Regions from separate parts of the Peribacillus sp. 05N428 genome, predicted to be linked through region 2. Evidence: riboswitches for the same ligand, from Rfam matches in the RefSeq annotation. Region 2 holds a riboswitch; the other holds the start of a gene.
What was found. A riboswitch is a leader RNA that binds a small molecule or an ion and turns the genes downstream of it on or off. The one in region 2 is predicted to bind glycine.
Positions count from the first base shown of each region.

Region 1: it holds a riboswitch for glycine, as region 2 does, so the genes downstream of both, AC1DIV_RS11390 (amino acid permease) here and gcvT (glycine cleavage system aminomethyltransferase GcvT) in region 2, are expected to answer to the same signal.

Region 1 is NZ_JBFTMS010000009.1:107,150-111,564, forward strand. Features, by position in the region: gene AC1DIV_RS11390 (amino acid permease) at 236-1,579, opposite strand; glycine riboswitch at 1,788-1,866, opposite strand; gene AC1DIV_RS11395 (amino acid permease) at 2,360-3,748, shown strand; gene AC1DIV_RS11400 (hypothetical protein) at 3,813-4,025, shown strand; gene AC1DIV_RS11405 (hypothetical protein) at 4,106-4,243, shown strand.
Region 2 is NZ_JBFTMS010000004.1:233,726-238,140, forward strand. Features, by position in the region: gene AC1DIV_RS06175 (YqhG family protein) at 1-105, opposite strand, end outside; gene AC1DIV_RS06180 (DEAD/DEAH box helicase) at 83-1,771, opposite strand; glycine riboswitch at 2,147-2,234, shown strand; glycine riboswitch at 2,238-2,323, shown strand; gene gcvT (glycine cleavage system aminomethyltransferase GcvT) at 2,464-3,570, shown strand; gene gcvPA (aminomethyl-transferring glycine dehydrogenase subunit GcvPA) at 3,588-4,415, shown strand, end outside.

The sequences.
Region 1 (4,415 bases), on a different contig from region 2:
CACCAATGGGGGTTTATTCTTCAATGCCACTGATGGATGTGTGAACCGAACCGGATGGAAAATTCATACCTGACCGAAAAGGTCCGATAATATATATTAGCTTACACTATTTTGATATAAAATTTAATGCAGTTGCCTGATATATTTTAGCAGCAGTGCGCAGACAGCCGAACAATGATAGTTCATAAAACAGATAAAGCCTTGAATTCATAGTGAGTTCAAGGCTTTATTTCCTTTAGCTATATTTTTTCCTAGAGTTATATAGTATTACCAAAAGTATGAACCAGATTGGGGTCAAGAGCAGTGATAGTCGTGTAGCTTCAGCGAATAGCATAACAATAAGGATGAACAGGAATAATCCTAATATGGCGTAATTGACAAAGGGTGTAAAAGGAGTCTTGAAAGTCGATTTTGCTCTTAGGTCAGGCCTTGTTTTCGAATATTTGATATGGGAAATCAAGATAATGCTCCATACCCATATGAAACAGATGGCACTGATGGTCGTCACGACGGTAAATGCCTGTTCAGGTATCAGTTTGCTTAATAATGCCCCTATTGATACAACGATTGTGGATGTTAATAAGGCATTGCTCGGAACAGCCTGTTTATTTAATTTTTCCAGTTTAGCAGGGGCTTCGCCATTCCTGCTTAACGTATAAAGTATTCGGCTCGTTGAAAATAAACCGCTGTTGCATGCAGAAGCAGCGGATGTCAAAACGACGAAGTTGATGATCCCTGCAGCGACAGGAATGCCGATTAACGCAAAGACCTCTACAAATGGGCTGCTCGTGGCATCCAGTTGTGTCCATGGGTTGACGCAGAGAATGACGAATAGTGCACCAACATAGAAAAGTAAAATCCGGACAGGGATTTTATTGATGGCAGATGGAATGTTCTTTCTCGGGTTTGCCGTTTCTGCTGCAGAAACCCCGACCAATTCGACACCGACAAATGAGAAGACGACCAGCTGTAAAGATAATAGGAATCCAGAAATGCCATTAGGGAACATGCCCCCATGATTCCATAGGTTCGTTAGGGAAACCGTTCCGCTATTGGTATTGAAGCCGATGATCAAAAGGATGATACCCACGACGATTAAGGCGATGATCGTGATTACTTTAATGATGGCAAACCAGAATTCCAATTCACCAAATAACTTAACGGTCAAAAGGTTCAATCCTAACAGAATGACTAGGCATATTAGAGCCGGAATCCATTGAGGGATATCGAACCAATATTGCATATAGACGCCGACAGCTATGATATCGGCCATTGCGGTCATGATCCAACAGAACCAATATGTCCACCCTGTCACGAAGCCGGCCCATGGACCGACATATTCGGTTGCAAATTCAGTGAATGATGTATATCCTGCATTGGATAAGAGCAATTCCCCTAGTGCCCTCATCACAAAAAACAAGGCAATCCCTATTATCAGATAAGAAAATAATATAGAAGGTCCTGCCAATTGTATGGCTTTTCCGGAACCTAAAAATAATCCGGTGCCAATGGTTCCTCCTATTGCGATCAGTTGTACATGTCTATTTTTTAAATCTCTTTTTAATTCTTGTTTTGCCAATTCTTACGCCCCCGTCTTTTTATAGTCTTGGTAGTGAATGAGTTTACCTGCATGGTCTTGGAGAGAGGGACGTAATTTTTTCGTCCAGCTTTGCCTTTCCCATTGGTTTTAAAGCTGTTGTTTTTAGTCCAACCACAAAATGGACAATAAAAAAAGAGATTGGATAATACCAATCTCTTAAAGGGTTCAGAATAACAATTTTATCATTCGTTACTCTTCTGTCCTTTTGCCTGAGATTGTGAATCCTTCGGCGCTGCATCTTGTACAGTCTCTCCAGAAGCTGCTCCTGCTATAGTGTCATCCATAGCATTCATCGCTTGCTTTTATGCGGTTGTGAAGAAAGTCAGTCAGTATAATTTTCCACTGCTTGATCATTCATTATGCTTATAAAATAATATTGGAATTCTATCATCTATTTTTCGGTAGGTCAACAATTTTTTTGAAAGGAAACAGGCATTATCTGTAGTTTAATAGTGGTCTTAATTTTTATAAAGGTACTTGAAAAATTTATTTTTTTGGATGATCACTATTATGAAATATTGATCATCATTTTTTAAAAATGATATTTTTCGATTAGGAAAATTGCCAAGATATATTTGGCAACTGTTTATTTCAAAAATACAATTGTATTTTTACAGAATATTTACTATTATAAGATAAGAAAACATAAATGAAGTGTTATTGATATTTTTTCGATAGAGCATTTCTAACCGCAATAATTAATAAGTTCGTGGTAAGGATAGAAAAGCATTACCGATATTGCATCTGGGGGAGTTAAACATGTCGAACAAGGAATTAAAGAGAGGGCTGGAATCACGTCACATTCAAATGATAGCTTTGGGCGGAACCATCGGTGTCGGGTTATTCATGGGATCGGCGAGCACGATCAAATGGACAGGGCCCTCTGTAATGCTTGCTTATGCCATCGCAGGTATTTTTATATTTTTCATCATGCGTTCCATGGGTGAGATGCTTTATTTAGAACCGACTACAGGTTCTTTTGCAACCTTTGCGAGCAGCTATATACATCCTTTGGCAGGTTATATGACTGCTTGGAGCAATTGGTTTCAATGGGTAATCGTCGGAATGTCCGAAATCATTGCGGTTGGCTTGTATATGCAATATTGGTTCCCGGAGTTACCGGCCTGGATACCAGGTGTGGTCGCCATGTTCATCTTGGGAGCGGCCAACCTCATTTCCGTTAAATCCTTCGGGGAATTTGAATTCTGGTTTGCACTTATAAAAATCATAACGATTATATTGATGATCGTTGCCGGCCTAGGCCTTATCTTCTTTGGAATAGGGAATGGCGGGGATGCGATTGGATTATCGAATCTTTGGGAAAATGGCGGCTTCTTTACGGGAGGCTGGACAGGATTCTTCTTTGCGCTTTCGCTTGTCGTGGCTTCCTATCAAGGCGTTGAGCTTATCGGCATCACAGCCGGAGAAGCGAAAGACCCAACGAAGACCGTAACAAAAGCGATCCAATCAATCATATGGCGCATATTAATTTTCTATATTGGTGCCATATTCGTCATCGTGACAGTCTTCCCTTGGGATCAACTGGATGACTTAGGCAGCCCATTCGTTTCAACCTTTGCTAAAATAGGTATCACAGCAGCAGCAGGCATCATCAATTTTGTCGTAATCACTGCGGCAATGTCTGGATGCAACAGTGGTATTTTCAGTGCAGGGCGTATGCTTTACACACTGGCATTGAATGGCCAAGCTCCGAAAATCTTTGCTAAAGTATCTAAAAATGGAGTGCCGGCATATTGTACGATCGCTGTACTTTTAGGATTGGGCATCGGAGTTATCCTGAACTATCTTGCACCGCCGCAAGTATTCCTTTATGTGTACAGTGCGAGTGTTTTACCTGGGATGATTCCATGGTTTGTCTTACTGATCAGTGAGCTTAAATTCAGAAAGGTAAATGCCGCTGAAATGGAGAAACATCCGTTCAAAATGCCGTTGGCCCCTTACAGTAACTATGCGACAATAGCCTTTTTACTGATGGTGCTGGTAGGTATGTGGATCAATCCTAGTACAAGGATTTCCTTGGTTGTCGGGATCGTTTTCCTAGCCTTGGTAATAGCAAGTTATTACATGCTGAAAATGGATAAACGAACACCATTGGACGTTAAATCCGATGATGAGATTTCAGGATAAGAAATTCTATTAGAAAGCCCTTCTCTAATTCGAGAAGGGCCTTTTTTGTCCTTGTAGATCAATTGTGGAATTCACGAGTAAAACAGCGAAACTCACGAGTAAAGTCGTTGGATTCACGAGTAAAACAGCGAAACTCACGAGTAAAGTCGTTGGATTCACGAGTAAAACAGCGAAACTCACGAGTAAAGTCGTTGAATTCACGAGTAAAACAGCGAAATTCGCGAGTAAAGTCGTTGAATTCACGAGTAAAACAGCAAAACTCACGAGAAGAAGTTGAATTCACGAGTAAAACAGCGAAACTCACGAGTAAAGTCGTTGAATTCACGAGTAAAACAGCGAAATTCGCGAGTAAAGTCGTTGAATTCACGAGTAAAACAGCAAAACTCACGAGAAGACGTTGAATTCACGAGTAAAACAGCGAAACTCACGGGTAAAGTCGTTGAATTCACGAGTAAAACAGCGAAACTCACGAGTGTAGCTAATTTGCCCCCGTAACAAGGGGGCCAGCAGGGGGAATGAATCAATAAGCTTAGGAATATGTCTTCTTGCCAGATTTTTTCATAGGATGTTGCCCGAGGAAGGGGCTATCTTTTGGAAAGAACAAAGCTTACCGGGCGTATCGTTACACCATTAAAGATTGACCAGTTGCTTAATATGGAGGAAATTT
Region 2 (4,415 bases):
AATCGTCAATTGCACTGTAAGGTGTGTTGGTGCATTATCCAGTATTTCACAATCGTTGGCTTTAAAGAAAGTGATTAAAAAATCATGAATTTCCCGTTGCTGCATGAACCTCACCTTCCTTCATTGATTGAGCGAATTGGATCAATGATGAAAAATTATCCATCTTGATTTTCATTTCGCCCTCTGTTTTGGACTCGCCGACTACATCAATTAAATATTCTTCAATGTTGTTAATATCCAGTTTGGTTAGAATATCATCCAATTCACCGATTACTTTTTCAAATAAATTTATTTTTTCGTATAGTAACTTCAGTATATGTTCTTCAACTGTATTTTTCGTGGCAAAGTTATAAATCATCACATCTTCTTCCTGACCAAGGCGGTGGATCCGTCCAATTCTCTGTTCAAGCCTCATTGGGTTCCATGGCAGGTCAAAATTAATCAAGTGATGGCAAAACTGAAGGTTTATCCCTTCCCCGCCAGCTTCTGTTGCGATTAATACCTGAATATTCTTTTGGAATAATTCTCGCATCCAGTCTTTCTTTCCGCGCTTAAAACCGCCCCGGAAAGGAACAGAAGAAATTCCATTCTGCTGTAGGTACCATTGGAGATATAGTTGAGTCGCCCTATATTCCGTAAAGATAATTACTTTGTCATCAATTTTCTTGATCAGTTCCAAAGCTTTTTCAGCCTTTGAGTTCTGGACCGTTTCATTCACTTTAGTAAATAAATCATCAAGCTTTGCCAAAAAATCAGGGGAAGGCTGATCGTATTTATCTCTCATATTCTTTAATGTATAAAAGACAGCCTCTCTGCTGCTGCATGCTTCCCTTTGGAGAGTGAGAGCCGAAAAGGCGCTTCCTTTTGATCCATCCGAAATTGGCTTGAATTTGGAAACAGCATCATACAATGCTTGTTCCGTTGGAGAAAATTCAATGGTGATGGTTTCCACATGCCGTTTTGTCCATTCAATGCCAGTATCGGCCCGCCGGTTTCGAATCATGACAGTGTTGACCAGTTCCTTTAGGTGTTCATCTTCAGTTATGTTCCGGCCTTTCCCTTTATACTTTTCCGAAAAGAGTGAGGCATTTCCCAAGTGGCCCGGTTTCAATAACGAAACGAGGTGGAATATCTCCTCGACTTTATTTTGAATCGGAGTGGCTGTCAGGAGTAAACAAAATTTCTTTTTCAGATTTTGGACGAATTCATAGTTCTTCGTCTTATTATTTTTAAGTTTATGAGCTTCATCAATAATGATGAAATCATATTCCTGAGTAAAGATGATATCTCGATGTGGAGCGCGTTTCGCTGTATCAATGGATGAAATGACCACATCACAGGAGTCCCAGACATAACTTTTTCTCTGAACGACTGCCGGAATATGAAACTTGGTATTCAATTCAAATGCCCATTGTGTGACAAGGGAAGCCGGAACAAGGATCAATACTTTTTTTACAAGTCCCCTAATCATATACTCTTTTAGGATCAAGCCTGCTTCAATTGTTTTTCCCAGCCCTACCTCATCAGCCAAAATAGCTTTTCCATTCATCTTTTCCACTACTTGCTTCGCCGCTTCCAATTGATGGGGAAGCGGGGTTAACTGAGGAAGGTGCTTGGGCGCCTGTAAACCTTCAAAATCAGGGATGATAAGATTTTCCTCCATTTGAACCGCCAACTTATAAAGTTCCCAATTTCCCCATGGACCGTCATTTTCCATCTTTTGCAGAAACTCGTCATTCCATTCAGAATTGAAGGATATATTGATTTTCATAGAAATAACTCCCTCTTAAATCATAATTTCCTTAATATAAGGTCAAAATCCGAACATTTCATATGTGAAGTAAGATAAATATTTCTCTTCAAAAGTTATTGCAGAGATAAGTTTCTTAGGGTAGGATATAAGTATATTTAGAAAATTCCAATTTCCAAACGCTGCAAAGAATGTTTGTACATCGATTTTGCAGTTCGCGTTTTCTTAGTATGGGCTATATGCTCCTAATTTATCCAAGATTACCGAGGAGATCAGTTAAACGGTTTCTGAAGTTTTAGGAGAATTGGCAGAGAATGCATTCCATTTATGTTCAAAGGTTTTACCGATGCTGGGGGCTTATTCGCTTCCTTTCAATGGTAGACCATTTATATGCGGGTGAAGATAAGGGGAGAGACTACGGATGTAGCGCCGAAGGAGCAAACTTAGCAGTGAATCTCTCAGGCAAAAGAACTCTTATTGGACGCAACTCTGGAGAGCGCCGCCCGTTATGGGACGCGGCCACCAAAGGGGAAAACCTATTACATAGGTAAACTTTCAGGTTTCAGGACAGAGAAAAAGCTCAAACGGGCTTTCTCTGTCCTTTTTTGTGCTTTTTTCACATCATGAATCAGGATGTATCTGATGCGTAATGACAAGAAGCTTTTGATAATGAAGCCAATTAATTTTTTAAAAAATCTGAAGGGGGTCATTTTTTGACCAATTTAAAAAGAACACCACTATTTGAGGTTTATCGTGAATACGGAGGTAAAACGATTGATTTTGGCGGCTGGGAACTTCCTGTCCAATTTTCGGGTATAAAGGATGAACATGAAGCCGTACGGACAAAAGCGGGGTTATTCGATGTTTCCCATATGGGGGAAGTCGATGTTAAGGGGCCTGGGAGCCTTTCCTTTTTACAGAAGATGCTGACCAATGATATATCAAAGCTGCAACAAGGCGGTGCCCAATATACCGCCATGTGTTATGAAAACGGAGGCACGGTTGATGATCTTATCGTGTATAAAAGGGCTGAGGACGACTATCTGCTCGTGGTCAATGCAGCGAATACAGAAAAAGATTTCAATTGGCTGCAAGCTAATTTAACGGAAGATGCCCAAATTACGAATGTATCCAGTGACTATACACAGCTGGCACTTCAAGGACCAGCTGCAGAGAAGATATTACAAAAACTATCAGGAAGTACTGACTTAAGTGAAATTGGATTTTTCAGGTTCAAGGATCATGTCATGATTAACGGTATCTCCACTCTGGTATCCCGTACTGGATACACTGGTGAAGATGGTTTTGAGATATATAGCGACAGTAAAAATGGCCCTGCCCTTTGGAAGGCGATTATGGATGCCGGTAAGGAAGAGGGGGTTCAGCCGATTGGTTTAGGTGCTCGTGATACCCTCCGTTTTGAAGCGAAACTGCCGCTGTATGGGCAGGAGCTTTCAGCGGACATCACCCCGATAGAAGCCGGGATTGGTTTTGCAGTAAAAGTGGATAAGGAAGTTGATTTTTTCGGGAAAGCCGTACTTGCTGAGCAAAAGGAGAAAGGGGCTCCCCGCAAGCTTGTGGGAATTGAAATGATTGACCGTGGCATTCCACGTCATGGGTATAAGGTCTACAGCGGTGATGAAGTCATTGGCGAGGTCACGACTGGTACCCAATCGCCAACATTGAAGAAAAACGTTGGATTGGTACTTATCGATAAGGAATTTTCGGTTCTGGATGCGGAGGTCGAAGTGGAAATCCGTTCCAAACGTTTGAAAGCCGTTATAATACAAACACCTTTTTATAAAAAACCACGTAAATAGAGGGGAATGGTCATTAGATGAAACATCGTTATTTACCCATGACAGAGCAAGATAAACAAGAAATGCTGGAAGCGATAGGGGTATCAACTGCTGAAGAACTTTTCAATGATATCCCTGAAAGCGTTCGTTTTCAAGGAGAATACGATATCAAGCCTGCTAAATCGGAACCTGCATTAATGAAAGAATTATCAAGGCTTGCTGCAAAGAATGCGGACCTTAAAAATTATGCTTCCTTCCTTGGTGCGGGTGTCTATGACCATTACGCCCCGGTCATCGTCGATCATGTTCTTTCCCGTTCTGAGTTTTATACGGCTTATACACCGTATCAGCCTGAAATTTCACAGGGCGAGCTTCAAGCAATCTTTGAATATCAAACGATGATATGTGAATTGACGGGCATGGATGTGGCTAACTCCTCCATGTATGACGGCGGGACGGCGCTGGCTGAAGCAGCAATGCTTGCTTCAGGACAGACAAGGCGGAAGAAGATTCTCATTTCAGGAACCGTTCATCCTGAATCAAGAGAAGTTGTGAAGACATATGCGAAAGGGCAACGCGTGGAAGTGATCGAAATTCCCCATAAAGACGGTGTGACTGACTTAGCTGCTTTAAGTGAATTGGCGAATGATGACATTGCAGGAGTGATCGTGCAATATCCGAACTTTTTTGGCCGGATCGAGCCATTGAAAGAAATGGAAGAAATCATTCATGGCGTCAAGTCCATGTTTATCGTTTCCAGTAATCCGCTTGCATTGGGAGCTTTGACATCCCCTGGTGCACTCGGTGCAGATATCGTAACGGGGGATGCTCAGCCATTCGGCATTCCAGCGGCATTCGGTGGACCT